DNA from 4 places in the Limosilactobacillus agrestimuris genome. Region 4 is predicted to be linked to each of the others. Evidence: predicted binding sites of a transcription regulator. Region 4 holds the regulator's gene; each other region holds the start of a gene.
The links. The regulator HrcA, encoded in region 4, represses chaperone genes, less so after heat shock. The targets are predictions, from matches to a motif close to TTAGCACTCNNNNNNNNNGAGTGCTAA.

Region 1: NFR46_RS06760 (ATP-dependent Clp protease ATP-binding subunit) is a predicted target of HrcA. The motif match lies at 1,938-1,964, and genes of this name have one in related genera.
Region 2: clpP (ATP-dependent Clp endopeptidase proteolytic subunit ClpP) is a predicted target of HrcA. The motif match lies at 1,668-1,694, and genes of this name have one in related genera.
Region 3: groES (co-chaperone GroES) is a predicted target of HrcA. The motif match lies at 2,204-2,230, and genes of this name have one in related genera.

What each region holds. Positions count from the first base shown of each region.
Region 1 is NZ_CALPCW010000009.1:79,805-83,826, reverse strand. It holds gene ptsP (phosphoenolpyruvate--protein phosphotransferase) at 1-1,323, opposite strand, end outside; gene NFR46_RS06770 (phosphocarrier protein HPr) at 1,323-1,589, opposite strand; gene NFR46_RS06765 (hypothetical protein) at 1,706-1,891, opposite strand; gene NFR46_RS06760 (ATP-dependent Clp protease ATP-binding subunit) at 2,129-4,022, shown strand, end outside.
Region 2 is NZ_CALPCW010000005.1:66,133-70,154, forward strand. It holds gene NFR46_RS04845 (gluconeogenesis factor YvcK family protein) at 1-47, shown strand, start outside; gene whiA (DNA-binding protein WhiA) at 61-1,002, shown strand; gene clpP (ATP-dependent Clp endopeptidase proteolytic subunit ClpP) at 1,052-1,645, opposite strand; gene NFR46_RS09395 (hypothetical protein) at 2,333-2,464, shown strand; gene gap (type I glyceraldehyde-3-phosphate dehydrogenase) at 2,970-3,983, shown strand.
Region 3 is NZ_CALPCW010000005.1:27,207-31,228, reverse strand. It holds gene NFR46_RS04725 (YSIRK-type signal peptide-containing protein) at 1-4, opposite strand, end outside; gene groL (chaperonin GroEL) at 198-1,826, opposite strand; gene groES (co-chaperone GroES) at 1,881-2,165, opposite strand; gene NFR46_RS04710 (redox-sensing transcriptional repressor Rex) at 2,395-3,051, opposite strand; gene NFR46_RS04705 (ABC-F family ATP-binding cassette domain-containing protein) at 3,317-4,022, shown strand, end outside.
Region 4 is NZ_CALPCW010000003.1:83,246-87,267, reverse strand. It holds gene dnaK (molecular chaperone DnaK) at 1-961, opposite strand, end outside; gene grpE (nucleotide exchange factor GrpE) at 983-1,555, opposite strand; gene hrcA (heat-inducible transcriptional repressor HrcA) at 1,568-2,617, opposite strand; gene NFR46_RS03205 (hypothetical protein) at 2,733-3,104, shown strand; gene ribF (riboflavin biosynthesis protein RibF) at 3,159-4,022, opposite strand, start outside.

The DNA of each region.
Region 1 (4,022 bases), on a different contig from region 4:
TGCCATTACAGCACTTGAAGGAATTTCAAGCATCATTCCCACTTCAATATCATCAGCTACTGAAACGCCTTCATCAATTAATCGTTGTCGCTCTTCATCCAGGATTTGTCGCGCTTGACGGAATTCTTCAATCGTTGCAATCATTGGAAACATAATCGCCAATTGTCCATAAACGGAAGAACGAAGAAGAGCACGGAGCTGTGGACGTAAGATTTCAGGCTTTGCTAACCCAATTCGGATTGCCCGAAAGCCCAAAAAAGGATTGTTCTCTTGTGGTAAATTCAGACTTCCTAGTTTTTTATCGCCACCAATATCAAGAGTCCGAACAACAACCCGTTGCCCTGCCATTTCGGTTAGAAATTGTTTGTAAGCTTTAGTCTGCTTATTCTCACTAGGAAAATGGTCATCCCTGGCATAAAGGAATTCACTACGAACAAGGCCAATCCCTTCAGCACCATTTTGACGAGCATCAACAACATCAGCAAGTGTTCCCACATTAGCTACTACTTTAAAATGACGACCGTCCGTACTAACCGTTTGTTCATCTTTTAGTGCGCCCCATTCATGTTGTTCACGCGTAAACTGGGCAGCAAGTCGTTGGTAATGATCAACTTCTTCTGTTGACGGTCGAACAATAACCTTACCGTGAATCCCATCAACGATCAGTAAATCACCATCATTAATTACTTCAGTTGCATTTTGAGTACCAACAACTGCAGGAAGTGCCAGTGTCTTACTCATAATGGTAAAGTGAGATGTCCGTCCACCTTCATCAGTTACTAACCCAGCAACAAAGCGACGATCAAACTGAGCAGTATCGGTTGGAGTAATATTTTGAGCAACAAAAATTGCCCGATGATCTAGTTGGGTTGGATCAGGAAGTTTAACTCCCATCAAATGACTAAGAATCCTTTTAGTAACATCCTTAATTGCTGTCGCCCGTGATGATAGATAATCATTATCATTCATCTTCTCAAGTACCTTAAGACGATCATTTGCAGTCTTTTTAATCGCCCATTCTGCAGTAAGGTGTTCTTGATTAATTTTTTCAATTATTTCAGCATGAAGGGACCGATCTTTTAAAATTGCCAGCTGGTCATCGACAACTGCCGCTGCCCTTTTTCCCAATGTTGCATGAGCATGCTGGTGAATTGCTTGTACTTCATTCAGCGTTAAAGCAAAAGAATCATGAAGCCGTTTGACCTCATGATTCTCATTGACTGAATATTGTTGGTTAACAGATAAATCCGGTCCCACTAATAGATAAGCAGGAGCAATCGAAATACCATTGCTCGCCGCTAAACCATTTAAGAGTGCAGACATTAGTCTGTTAAGCCTTCCTTCTTCATTGTTTCAGCAACGGCATCCAAAGCTTCCTTTTCGTCGTCACCCTTAGCAGTAATAGTAACTGAAGCATTTTGACCAACACCAAGTGACATAACACCCATGATGGACTTCAAGTTAACACTCTTACCTTCGTATGAAAGGGTAACATCAGAATTGTACTTAGAAGCTGCTTGAACCAGGATAGTTGCTGGACGAGCGTGAATACCTGTTTCAGATGTAATTGTAAAATCACGTTTTTCCATAATTAATCATTCTCCTTCGAGCATATTAACAAATTGTCAGTAGCTACGCCCTGATAATTTCATTGTTATTATTTTAGCAATTGTAAACCTTAATTACAAGTTCTCTCAACGATTGATTATCGCTTTTTTAATCGATATGTAAGCGTTCCCCCACGATGAGCCTCCGCTTCAATTTGCGTTCGATATTGATAAGCATGAAAAACTGGCTGAAACAGCTGAAATTCTTCAGGAGTAACATCAAATTGGTTAATTTTTCCTGAACGTAAATCTTCAAGTTCTTGTTGATAATCTCTTTCTGTCATTTAACCACCTCATTAAATGATATCTGACTTTTTCACCATCCTTATTTTAGCATTCATCTTATAAGAGTGCTAAAATTTAATAGAAAGTTTAACTAATTATTCTTTAAAACAATTCATTTAACTTGCAGTCAAACAAAAAGTAAGTATAATTAAAACCAATAGTCAAGAAAGGTCAAACTTTTATTAACCTTTCTTCAATATCCGGATCTGTTAGTAATAAGGAGGTTTTTTGTCGCGATGCTTTGTCAAAATTGTCATCAAAACCCTGCAACGATCCATTTACAAATGAACCTTAATGGTCAACGGGTTCAACTCGATTTATGTCAAAATTGTTATCAAAAGTTACAAAATATGCAAACAAATATGATGAATGGAGGTAACGGAATGAATAATTTCGGTTTTGGAAGCCTCGAAGACTTCATGAACGCTCTGAACAATATGCAAAGTCAGCAAGCTGCTGGCAATGGTGCAGCCTTTAATGGTCAGAACCAGCGACAAGGCGGTAATGGGGGCCGCGGCAAGGGAATTCTTGGTCAATATGGGATCAATTTAACTGATCTTGCGCGTCAAGGAAAGATTGATCCAGTAATTGGTCGTGATAGCGAAATTAAGCGAGTAATCGAAATTCTTAACCGGCGGACAAAGAACAACCCAGTTTTAATTGGTGAAGCCGGTGTTGGTAAGACTGCCGTTGTTGAAGGATTAGCAACTGCTATTGTTTCTGGTGAGGTGCCAGAAAAACTTGCTAATAAGGAAATCATCCGTCTTGATGTTGTTTCTCTAGTCCAAGGAACCGGAATTCGCGGACAATTTGAAAAGCGGATGCAACAATTAATGGAAGAAGTACGGAAGAACAAGAATATCATCCTCTTCATCGATGAAATTCACGAAATCATGGGAGCAGGTAATGCTGAAGGCGGCATGGATGCCGGAAACGTCTTAAAGCCAGCACTTGCCCGTGGTGATTTCCAACTTCTTGGTGCAACAACCTTAAACGAATACCGAAAGATCGAAAAAGACGCTGCTCTTGCACGGCGGTTCCAACCAGTGGAAGTTAATGAACCATCAGTTGAAGAAACGATTCGGATTCTTAACGGAATTAAGGGACGCTACCAAGATTACCACCATGTTAAGTACACCGATGATGCAATTGTTGCTGCTGCAAAGCTTTCCGATCGGTACATCCAAGAACGGTTCCTTCCTGACAAGGCAATTGACCTAATGGATGAAGCTGGGTCGCGGAAGAACTTAACGTTAAAGAACGTTGATCCGAACGCCATTGAAAACGAAATCCACACTGCAGAAGCCCACAAACAACAAGCTGCAGATAATCAAGATTATGAAAAGGCTGCCTTCTACCGTGATCAAGTAAGTAAGCTTGAAAAGGCCAAGAAGGAAGCTGAAGAAAACCACACTGAAGATTCCGCAACGGTAACCGTCAAGGACATGCAAGAAATTGTCGAAGAAAAGACAAACATCCCTGTTGGCGACCTACAAGAACAAGAAGAGAACCAACTTCGGGATCTTGATAAGAAGCTTGACGAACACGTTATTGGTCAAAAGGAAGCCGTTGATAAGATTGCTCGGGCAATTCGGCGGAACCGGATTGGGTTGAACAAGTCTGGTCGACCAATCGGCAGCTTCCTCTTTGTTGGCCCTACTGGTGTCGGTAAGACTGAAACGGCTAAGCAACTTGCCCAACAACTGTTTGGTTCTAAGGATGCCATGATCCGGTTTGACATGTCAGAATACATGGACAAGACATCTACTTCAAAGCTAATCGGTGCTGCTCCAGGTTACGTTGGTTATGAAGAAGCAGGACAATTAACTGAACAAGTTCGGCGTCACCCATACAGTTTGATCCTGCTAGATGAAGTTGAAAAAGCTCACCCAGATGTAATGCACATGTTCCTGCAAATTCTTGACGATGGTCGATTAACTGATTCACAAGGACGGACAGTTAGTTTCAAGGATACAATTATTATCATGACTTCAAATGCCGGTACCGGTGACGCCCAAGCAAGTGTTGGTTTTGGTGCTGAATCAAATGGCAGTACTCATTCAATCATTGATAAGCTAACAAACTACTTTAAGCCAGAATTCTTAAATCGGTTTGACGATATCGTCCAAT
Region 2 (4,022 bases), on a different contig from region 4:
AGGTTGTTAATGAATTAATGAATCGCCTCCATGAAGTTCACGATTAGGAGGTGTTTAACCTTGTCCTATGCTAGTGATGTTAAAAAAGAGCTAACAGCGATTAAGGTTCACCGTGATAATGCCAAGGCCGAATTAATGGCCCTCATCAGGATGAATGGTTCAATCGGAATTAGTAACCACCACCTAGTACTAAATATTCAGACTGAAAATCCAGCAATCGCTCGCCGGATTTATTCTTTGCTGAAAGACTTTTACCACGTTGAAAGTGAGATTGTTGTTCGTCGTAAAATGAAACTGAAAAAGAACAATCAATATATTGTTCGGTTGCGTTATTCGGCAGAACGGGTTCTTGATGACTTAAAGATTTTGCAGGGAATGCAGATAAAAGAGCAGGTTCCCGTAGAATTATTAAAGGATGAGTGGATGGTTCGCTCATACTTACGTGGTGCATTTTTAGCCGGTGGATCGGTGAATAATCCTGAAACTTCCCGTTATCATCTTGAGATTTATTCTTTATACGAAGAACATAATGAGATTATTGCACAAATGATGAATCAGTTTGGCCTAAATGCGCAAACAACAGCTCGACGGAGTGGATATATCGTTTATCTTAAGGAAGCCGAAAAGATTGCTAATTTTATGTCACTGATTGGCGCAACAAATTCAATGCTCCAATTTGAAAATATTCGGATTGTTCGTGACATGCGTAATTCAGTCAATCGCTTGGTTAATTGTGAAAATGCCAATATGAATAAGATTGCCAATGCTTCAACCAGACAAATTGAGAATATTAAATTGATTGAGGCCCGAGTTGGTTTGGAAAGTTTGCCAGATAAATTACGGGAAATTGCGGAAACAAGATTAGCGCACCAAGAAGTTAGTTTAAAAGAGCTTGGTGAATTAGTTCCTGGTGGTCCAATTTCCAAGTCCGGAGTAAATCACAGATTGCGGAAATTAAATGCCTATGCTGATGAGTTACGTGGTCAAATTGCAACTAAATAAAAAGAGACCGGAATTTTTCCGGTCTCTTTTTTTTAACTTAGTTACTAAATTACTTTAACTTAGAATTATTTTCCATGATTCCATCAAGTAGACCATAGTCAACAGCTTCTTGAGCGGTTAAGTAGTGATCACGTTCGGTATCACGGTTAATTTTTTCTATCGGTTGCCCTGAATTTTTGGCCAGAATTTCATTAATCATCTTCCGGGTCTTCAAGATTTCAGTAGCAGCAATTTCAATTTCAGTTTGTTGACCTTGAGCACCACCGGATGGTTGGTGAATCAAGACTTGTGAGTGTGGCAAACCAAAACGCTTACCCTTAGCACCAGATGATACCAAGACACTAGCCATTGAAGCAGCCATTCCGATAACAATAGTTTGGACATCAGACTTGATAAAGTTCATGGTATCGTAAATTGCCATTCCAGAGGTAACTACACCACCTGGAGAATTAATGTAAAGGTAAATATCTTTAGTAGAGTCTTGCGCATCCAAGAAAAGCAATTGCGCAACGATTGAATTAGCCATGTCGTCTTCGATTGGACCAGATAACATAATGATCCGATCCTTTAGAAGCCGTGAGTAAATGTCATATGCACGTTCACCACGAGATGATTGTTCAATGACAGTTGGAACTAAATTCATAGTAAATTGGCCTCCCTTATTTTTAGCACTTGTTAGTCTTATTTGCTAACTTATGTGAATACTATACTCGTTTGGTCAAAAAAGGTCAAATGTTTTGCTATAAAATAATTAGCCTTTTTTGCGGTAAAATAACTAGGAGCTTTAATTAAAAGAAGTTACTAACTAGATACTTAAAGTATTAGTTAGTAACTTCTTTATTCTTAATCAATTTAGAATAGTAATGGTTGATTAATTATTAATAGAGGGAGATAAAATAATTAACCATAATTATTGTTGATTATTAGTGAAGGTTTTTAGCAATTAAAGCCAATTCAGTGGCAGCTGATTCTTTATCAAGAACTGTCCAGTCAGTATTATTGAATTTAACGAATGCTTCGAACATATCTTTAGTCATAATAAATTACCTCTTTTTAATATTAGTGAGCTCTTTAATTAGCTCCTTCTTGATTACGACTATATAATACCTCATATTGGTATGCTTTACAAGCTATTTATATTATTGGATTTTTAAGGCGATTACATTTAATTGGTCTAGGTACGTTTAAGAAAAATATTTTAGCTGTTAATCATTGTCATAGTGGGATCGAATGGTTAGGGATTCTTTAGAAGGGTTGCTTTTTAAGACCGTGCCCGGTATAATTGGAGCGTTAATTATTTTACGTTTAATATATTAAGGAGGCATTTGCTATGCGTAAAGCACACCCATACGGCGTTCAAGGTCGTCGGCCAATTGCTCCTAAGTACAAGCGAGCATTAAAGGAAAAAAAGATTGAAGCTATTCGTAAGTGGGCTAAGGAAAAGCCAGCTGAAGAAAAGTAATTTAGCTTTATAAAGTAAAAAGGTTGGTAAGAGTAATTTTTACCAACCTTTTTTACTTTAATATAAACAATTGAATATAAAAAGAACCGTTGCTTATAAGCAACGGTTCTTTTTATTAGGTGAAATATGTAATCAAAATCAAACACCATAAAAAATGCGCCCCCCGAGAGTCGAACTCGGATCTCGAGAACCGGAATCTCACGTGCGATCCATTACACTAAGGGCGCGTCAACAAATATTATATTATCTTACTTCAAACATAATTGCAACAATAAATTTAAAATTTTTAAAATGATAACGTTTTCACAAGAAAAATCAAACTTTTCGGTCTAATTGAATAGACAAGTTAGTGAATTGTGAGTATTATTAATACCGTAAGGTTGTAATTGCTAAGTCATGATTTTAGATAAATACTTGGTATTACTTAATTACAGTTGATATTAAGTAAATGTGATTGAGTTAGCAAAGACACTAATTATGTTTTCCTAAAGGAGGAAATTGCAGTATGACTGTAAAGATTGGTATTAATGGTTTCGGCCGTATTGGTCGTTTGGCATTCCGTCGTATTCACGAACTCAACACTGATGACATCGAAGTTGTTGCTATTAACGACTTGACTTCACCAGAAATGTTGGCTTACTTACTTAAGTACGACTCAACCCAAGGTCGTTTTGATGGCGAAGTTTCATCAACTGACAAGGGTATCGTTGTTGATGGTAAGGAATACCCTGTATACGCAGAACGTGACGCACGTAACATTCCTTGGGTAAAGAACGACGGTGTTGACTTTGTCCTTGAATGTACTGGTTTCTACACTTCTGCAGAAAAGTCGCAAGCTCACTTGGATGCCGGCGCAAAGCGTGTTCTTATTTCTGCACCTGCTGGTAACATTCCAACCGTTGTTCCTGGTGTTAACTTGGATACTTTGAAGGCTGACGACAAGATCGTTTCAGCTGGTTCATGCACCACTAGTTGCCTTGCACCAATGGCATACTGGTTGAATAAGAACTTTGGTATCAAGGTTGGTACTATGACTACTGTTCACGCTTACACTGGTAGCCAAGCTGTTCTTGACCAACCACGTGGTAAGAAGTTCCGTAACAACCGTGCTGCTGCTGTTAACACTATTCCTCACTCAAGTGGTGCTGCTAAGGCTATCGGTCTTGTTATTCCTGAATTGAATGGTAAGCTTTCAGGTCACGCACAACGTGTTGCTGTTCCTGATGGTTCATTAACTGAACTTGTTACTATCATGAACAAGAAGGTTTCTGTTGATGATGTTAACAACGCTATGAAGGAAGCTGCTAAGGATAACCCAGCATTCGGTTACACTGATGACCCAATCGTTTCAAGTGATATTATCGGTTCTACTTTTGGTTCTGTATTTGACCCATCACAAACCGAAATCATGGAAGGCGAAGACGGTACTCAATTAGTTAAGACTGTTGCATGGTACGACAACGAAAATGGTTTCACTTGCAACATGATCCGGACTTTGCTTCACTTCGCAAGTCTTTAATCTAATTGCTTAAATAAGCTAAATGAAAGGTGGGAGGAG
Region 3 (4,022 bases), on a different contig from region 4:
ACATTTGTTTTACCCTCCCAATATATAAGTTCAAACGTATTATAAACTATTTTAAATAAAATAAAACTATTTTTCCCTTATCTTCTAATAAATACTAGCAAAAAATAGTTAAAGCTAAAAAGCAGTAGTTAATATTTTTGGTTCTACAATATTAACTACTGCTATTCTATTAATTTTATTATTTTAGCGGGATGAGATTACATCATTCCACCCATTCCGGCTCCCGGTTGAGGTGCTGAATTTTGGTTAGCATTTGGCTCTGGCTTATCAGCAACTACTGCTTCAGTAGTTAATAACAATGCAGATACAGATGCGGCGTTTTGAAGAGCAGAACGGGTAACCTTAGTTGGGTCAACAATTCCGGCCTTAACCATATCTTCAAACTTACCGTCAGCAGCATTGTAACCAATTCCTGGCTTTTCGCTCTTCAATTGGTTAACAATGACTGAGCCTTCAACACCGGCGTTTTCAGCGATTTGACGAACAGGTGCTTCCAAAGCGTTCTTAACAATGTTAACACCAGTAGCTTCGTCACCGGTTGCCTTAATTTCATCCAATGCTGGAAGAACGTTTACGAGGGCAGTACCACCACCAGGGACGAATCCTTCTTGAACAGCGGCACGGGTAGCATTCAAGGCATCTTCAATCCGGTACTTCTTTTCCTTCAGTTCGGTTTCAGTTGCGGCACCAACCTTAACAACTGCAACACCACCGGAAAGCTTTGCAAGACGTTCTTGAAGCTTTTCCTTATCGAAGTCAGAAGTTGCCTTACTGATAGCTTGCTTGATTTGGTCAACCCGTTCAGCAATAGCTTCCTTGGATCCCTTACCATCAACAATGGTGGTGTTATCCTTGGTAACCGTTACCTTGTTAGCTTGGCCAAGTTGATCAACAGTAGCGTCCTTCAAGCTCATTCCTAAGTCATCAGAAATTACAGTACCACCAGTTAATACAGCGATATCTTGTAATTGAGCCTTCCGCCGGTCACCAAAGCCAGGTGCCTTAACAGCAACAACGTTGAAGGTACCACGAATCTTGTTCAAAACAAGAGTTGGCAATGCTTCACCAGTAATGTCATCAGCGATGATTAAGAGTGAACGGCCTTCTTGAACAACTGATTGAAGTAATGGCAAAATGTCTTGGATGTTACTAATCTTCTTATCAGTAATCAAAATGTATGGGTTGTCAAGGTCAGCTTCCATCTTGTCGTTATCAGTTACCATGTATTGTGACATGTAACCACGATCGAAGCTCATCCCTTCAACAACGTCAACGCTGGTTTCAACACCACGGGAGTCTTCGATAGTAATAACACCATCGTTACCAACCTTTTCCATTGCGTCGGCAATCAACTTACCAACTTCTGGGTTAGCAGCTGAAATTGAAGCAATTTGTGCAATGTCATCCTTAGTCTTAACTTCGTGTGACATCTTCTTTAATGCTTCAACAGCAGCTTCAGTGGCCTTATCAATCCCGCGACGAATACCAACTGGGTTAGCACCAGAAGTAACGTTCTTCATTCCGGCATTAACAATTGCTTGGGTCAAAACAGTAGCAGTAGTAGTACCGTCACCAGCAATGTCATTAGTCTTAGAAGCAACTTCTGAAACTAACTTAGCACCCATGTTTTCGAATGGGTTTTCCAATTCAATGCTCTTAGCGATTGTAACACCATCGTTAGTAATGGTTGGGTTACCATAGCTTTGTTCAAGGACAACGTTACGTCCCTTTGGTCCCATAGTGGTCTTAACTGTATCAGCTAACTTATCAACACCGCTAAGCATTGCACTCCGTGCGTCTTCGGAAAACTTAATTTCTTTTGCCATATTTTATTCACCTCAAATTTAAAATCAATACTATCATTACCAAAGTCTCGTTAACTATTCAACGATAGCTACAAGATCCTTTTCATGAACAACGAGGTACTTTTCACCGTCATATTCAACTTCATTTCCAGCATACTTATCAAAGAGGACCCGATCGCCTTCCTTAACAGCTGGTGCAAGCTTCTCACCATTATCTAAAGTCCGACCAGCACCTACAGCAATTACCTTACCGGTTGTTGGCTTTTCCTTAACGTTTGAAGCAAGAACAATGCCACCGACAGTCTTTTCTTCTTCTGTTTCTGCTTTGAGAAGAACACGATCTCCTAATGGTTTTAACACGTTAATCCCTCCAAATTGATAAATCTCATAGTTAAAAATTAGCACTCTCACATTCCAAGTGCTAATTACATTTTCTACTATAACATTTCTGTGACCGATTGCAACAAATATGTTTGGTAAGTGGATAAATAAAAAGAAGCCGAGAAAAAACAAAATGTTTTTTCTCGACCTCAAACTATTACTAATAGTCTCTGAACTTATAAAGTCTAATCGCGGAAATTAGTTTAATTTACTTTTCTTCTTTATCCTGATTGTTTTCAGCGTAGTTCTTAATAAAGTAGATCAGGGTTTGGAGTTCGTTTGTTAAATCAATGTTCTGAACTTGAACATTCTTCGGAACAGAAAGACGAACCGGAGTAAAGTTCAAAATTCCCTTAACGCCAACGCTAACTAACTGATCCGCAACCTTTTGGGAAGTTGAACTTGGAACAGTAAGGATTACGGCATCAATTTGTTGTTCCTTAATCTGCTTTTGCATTTCACTAGCTGGATAGATTGGAATCCCGCTCTTAACGGTGTTAGCTAATTCAGGCTTAGTATCAAATGCTGCACTAATCCGCAAGTTAGTATCTTGGTGGAAGTTGTAATTAAGGAGGGCACTTCCTAATGAACCAACCCCAACAAGGGCAACATTAGTTAGAGTATCCTGGTTCAAAATTCCCTTAAAGAAGTTCAGCAGGCTTTCAACATCATAACCGTAACCCCGCTTCCCCAATTCACCAAAGTATGAAAAGTCACGACGAATTGTGGCAGAGTCAACCTGAACTGCTTCAGAAAGTTCAGTTGATGAAACACGCCGCTTATTTGCACTTAATAATACACTAAGGTAACGGTAATAAATTGGTAATCGCTTTGCCGTTGCCTTAGGGATTTTCTTAGTAGCCATTTTCTACTATTCCTCCTGCAATTTTAGTTTTATTTAACATTAGTGAGCTTATATTCTTGGCTCAATTTTGTCAGCTTGTGAAATTCAATTCTCCTATTATTCTAGCAATAAACTCTTTAATTGTGAACACTTAAACAAAATTCTTTTTAAAACTTTTTTCGTTTGAGCGGTGCTGAACGTTATCTATCTCTTGACCTTTGTGAAATCAGGATTAACCAGCGTATAATAGAAGAGTATAATTTTTAAGAACGAGGTAAACAAAAAAATGATTCTTTTGCAAGCCAATAATGTCATGCGTCGCTTTGGCGCTGACGTCCTTTTTCACGACGTCAACTTACAAATTCAAGAACACGGGCGAACTGCCCTTGTTGGTCGAAATGGGGCCGGGAAAACGACCCTGTTAAAAATGATCGCAGGAATAACTAGTCCGGACGAAGGAACAATTGCTAAAAGCAAGGATCTTACTATCGGTTACTTAGCCCAGGATCAAGGTCTGGATAGTCAAAGCACGATTTGGGCTGAGCTTGATCTGGTGTTTGCTCCCCTCCACAAGATGGAAAAGCAAATCCACCAATTAGAAGACCAGCTAGCCTCACTTGATCCCTCTACAAAGGACTTTCAGCTAACGACGGAAAAGTATTCACAGCTCCAGGCCGACTTTAAAAAGCGTGGGGGCTACGAATATGAGTCCCGAATGCGGGGGATCCTCAAGGGCTTTGGTTTTGAAGAAGAAGATTATCAAACCGCTATTAATTCACTTTCTGGTGGACAAAAAACTAAACTAGCATTGGCAAAGATCCTTCTTCAATCCCCGGATCTACTAATTCTTGATGAACCGACAAACCACCTGGACATGAACGTCCTTGCGTGGCTCGAAGACTACCTTAAGAGTTACCAAGGTGCCCTCCTTGTCGTTTCCCACGACCGGTACTTCCTTGATAGGGTGGTTTCCGATATTTACGATCTTGATA
Region 4 (4,022 bases):
CTGGAATACGAGTAGAACCACCATTAAGGATAACTTCATCGATATCATCAAAGGTCAAGTCAGCATCCTTTAAGGCATTCATAACGGGTTGCTTAGTCCGTTCAACCAAGTCATTAGTTAATTGATTAAATTGGGCACGACTCAAGGTCTTTTCAAGGTGTAGTGGACCATTTTCACCAGCAGAAATAAATGGCAAGCTGATTTGGGCTTCTTGAACACCAGACAAGTCTTTCTTTGCCTTTTCAGCAGCATCCTTCAAACGTTGAAGAGCCATCTTGTCCTTAGATAAGTCAACACCATTTTCTTCCTTAAAGCCTTCGATTAACCAATCCATGATCTTCTTATCGAAGTCATCACCACCAAGGTGAGTATCACCATTAGTTGAAAGTACTTGGAAGACACCGTCACCTAATTCAAGGATGGAAACATCAAAAGTACCACCACCAAGGTCATAAACAAGGATCTTTTCATCCTTGTCCTTCTTATCAAGACCATAAGCTAATGATGAAGCAGTTGGTTCGTTAATAATCCGCTTAACATCCAAGCCAGCGATCTTACCAGCATCCTTAGTTGCTTGACGTTGGGCATCATTGAAGTATGCAGGAACAGTAATAACTGCCTTATCAACAGTATCACCGATGTAATCTTCAGCATACTTCTTTAAGTATTGAAGAATCATTGCAGAAATTTCTTGTGGAGTGTACTTCTTACCGTCAACTTCAACGGTGTATCCTGCTTCACCCATGTGACTCTTGATTGATGAAATGGTGTTAGGGTTAGTAATCGCTTGACGCTTTGCAACTTCACCAACTTGAGTTTCACCATTCTTAAATGAGACAACAGATGGAGTTGTCCGACTACCTTCCGGATTTGTAATAATCTTTGGCTCGTTACCTTCCATAACGGCAACGGCGGAGTTAGTAGTACCTAAATCAATACCAATAATCTTGTTACTTGCCATTGTTTATTCCCTCTCTTATTTTTATTGTGCAACTACAACCATTGCGGGACGAAGAACCCGGTCCTTTAATTGATAGCCGGCCTGCAGTACTTTAACTACTGTTTCAGCCTTCTGATCACCTTCAACCGGAACAGTTTGCACTGCCTGGTGGAGGGTCGGATCAAACGGCTTACCGTCAGCCTCAATCTCCGTAATTCCATGATCCTTTAACGCACTAATCAAGTGATCGTGAACCATTTGGATCCCCTTCTTTAGCTGTTGACCATTTTTATCATGAACTTCAATTGTCAACGCCCGCTTAAGGTTATCTAAAACTGGTAAAACAGATTTTGCTAAATCTTGACCATCATACTTTAATAACTGAGCACGTTCTTTTTTAAAGTGAGTATTCATATTTTGAATCTCTGCTTCAGCTCGTAAGTATTGATCATCCTTATCACTTAATTGTTGCTGTAAATCTTTAACTTGGTCTTTTAATTTTGTTACTTGACTTTGTAACTCTTTAGCATCAAGTTTATCATTCTTTTCAGGAGCAGCACTCTTAGATGCTTGCTTTTCATCCTTACTTTGCTTTGCAGCTTTGTCTTCTGCCAATCGACTCGCCTCCTATGAATCGTAATAGTGACGGTAAAAGTCCAAAAGTCGTTTGGCTAGTTCCTGACGAAATGCATTCACCAACCCGATTGTCCGTGAATAAGACATTCGTGTAGGACCTAGCACCGCAATAATACCCTTACCATATTGGTCAACATCATAGGTTGCCGTGATCAAACTATAGTTATCCAAGGCCTTATCCTTAGAAATCTCAGAGCCAATCTTAACGCTTACCTTATCACCAGAAACGTTTGAATCTAGTAAGTGTGATAATTGATCATTATGATCGAGCAGACTATACAATGTTTGCAGGTCTACAGCATCATGTTTTTCTGAGAAATCTAACAGGTTTAACCGGCCGCCAACAAAGAATTGTTCACGTGCTGCCCTTGACACGACACTATCAAAAAGATCCAAGAAGCCATCCGCACTTTGCATATAATGCATTACCCGCAGCGGAATATCATCGTTCAACCGCTTCATTACATCAGCCAATGGTTGCCCAACTAACTGATCATTAATCATTCGGATAACTGCTTGAAGTGCATCAGTATCATAATTTCGTGGTAACGTAAATGCCTGACTTTCAACATCCCCACTATCGGTAACCAGAATAGCAACAACTTTCCGATTACCTAATGGGACAACCCGAAACCCGCTTAAACGGACATCCGCTTGTTCAGGTTTCAAGGTAAAAGTAGTGTAGGAAGTAAGATCGGATAAAATATCAGCCGAGTGCGAAATGATCTCATCGATCTTTTGAAAACTTGTTCCTAACGAGTTTTGAATTACCACTAAATCATTGTTAGTAATTGCTTCTGAATTAAGCAAGTGGTCAACATAATAACGGTAACCCTTTTTTGACGGAACACGCCCAGAAGACGAATGTTCCTTAGCAACAAAGCCATTATCTTCAAGAACACTCATCTCGTTACGAACCGTAGCCGGGCTTACCTTAAATGGTAATTCCTCAGCTAAGTGTTTTGAACCAACAGGTTGACCGGTTGAGGTATATTGACGTACAATCGCTTGCAGGATCTTATTTTGACGCTGTGTTAGCATTTTTATCACTTCCCCTTTTAGCACTCTATAGGGTTAAGTGCTAAACACATGTATAATATACCAATCTGGTTAGTAAAAGTCAAGAAACGTCAAATGAAAATTTAGGAGTTTTTCAATGAAGCATAAAAAGCAACGATATATTCAACCAAGTGGTCCTGAAGATGCCATGCGAATTATCCAGAAGCTCTTTAACAGTTACCGGAATGCTCCGTTAACTAAAGAGCTCTTAGACTACCACAATAATTTAATTAGTCGCCTTCAATCTGACATTCGTGAAGCAGCGGTTAAAAGCAATGACGAACATCTGCTCAAGCAGCTTGACGGAATGACAGATATCCTACGACGTTGGGTTTCTATCCGCCTATCGAACCGTCCATTCAATGCTAAAATGCGTCATTTTAGGTTAGTTTCTGATGGTGGAACAAAATTCAAACGCTATGTTCATAAGATTAATCAAACCGGCGGTCACCGTTCAAGTCGCCATTAATAGAATAGGATTCCAAAGCTCGGGAAAATGTCCGAATTTTGGAACCCTATTTTTCTATATTAAAGAATACTTTTTAGTAGCCATCTTTTTAAGGTACTCGCGTGACACTTGCTCATCACGATTCATCTGAGCAACCAATTCATCTGCACCATTAAACTTTATCTCACCCCGTTGGTAATAAAGCCAACGTACTTGTACCTCTTCCCCATAGACCATTTGGCTAAAATCAAAGAGGAAAATTTCAACTGTAAGCTTATTCTGATCACCAAAAGTAATATTGTGGCCAACACTTGCCATTCCGCCATACCACTTTGAGCCGATTTTTACCTGAACCGTATATACACCAATTCCGGGAATACGCTCAGCCTCTGGCGTTTCAACATTAATCGTCGGAAAACCTAAAGTTCTCCCTCGCGCTAATCCATGCACAACAATCCCCGTTGTCATATATCGGTATCCAAACATCCGATTAGCTACTCCGATATTACCGTTATCAATTGCCTTACGAATACTACTTGAACCAATCTTTTGTTCACCTTTACCGGTAAATTTAGGGACAGTCACCACATTAAAACGTCCCTTTGCATACTCCGGTAGTTTTTCCATGGTTGCAACTGCTGCTTTACCATAAGTATGATCAAAGCCTGCTACTACTGTATTGGCATGAAAGCCAATCAAATATTGGTCAACAAATTCCTGGGGTGAAAGACTAGCAAAAGCAGAAGTAAAGCTAACGAGATATACTAAGTCAACACCAAGCTGTCTTAATAGGGACAATTTTCGGGTGGTTGTCGACAAATATTTAAAACCACCGGGATACTGTCGATAAACAATTCCAGGAGCGTGATCGTAAGTTAAGACAGCTAAAGGAAGGCCTTCTTTATTAGCAATTTCTTTGGCAGTTTCAATTACTTGCTG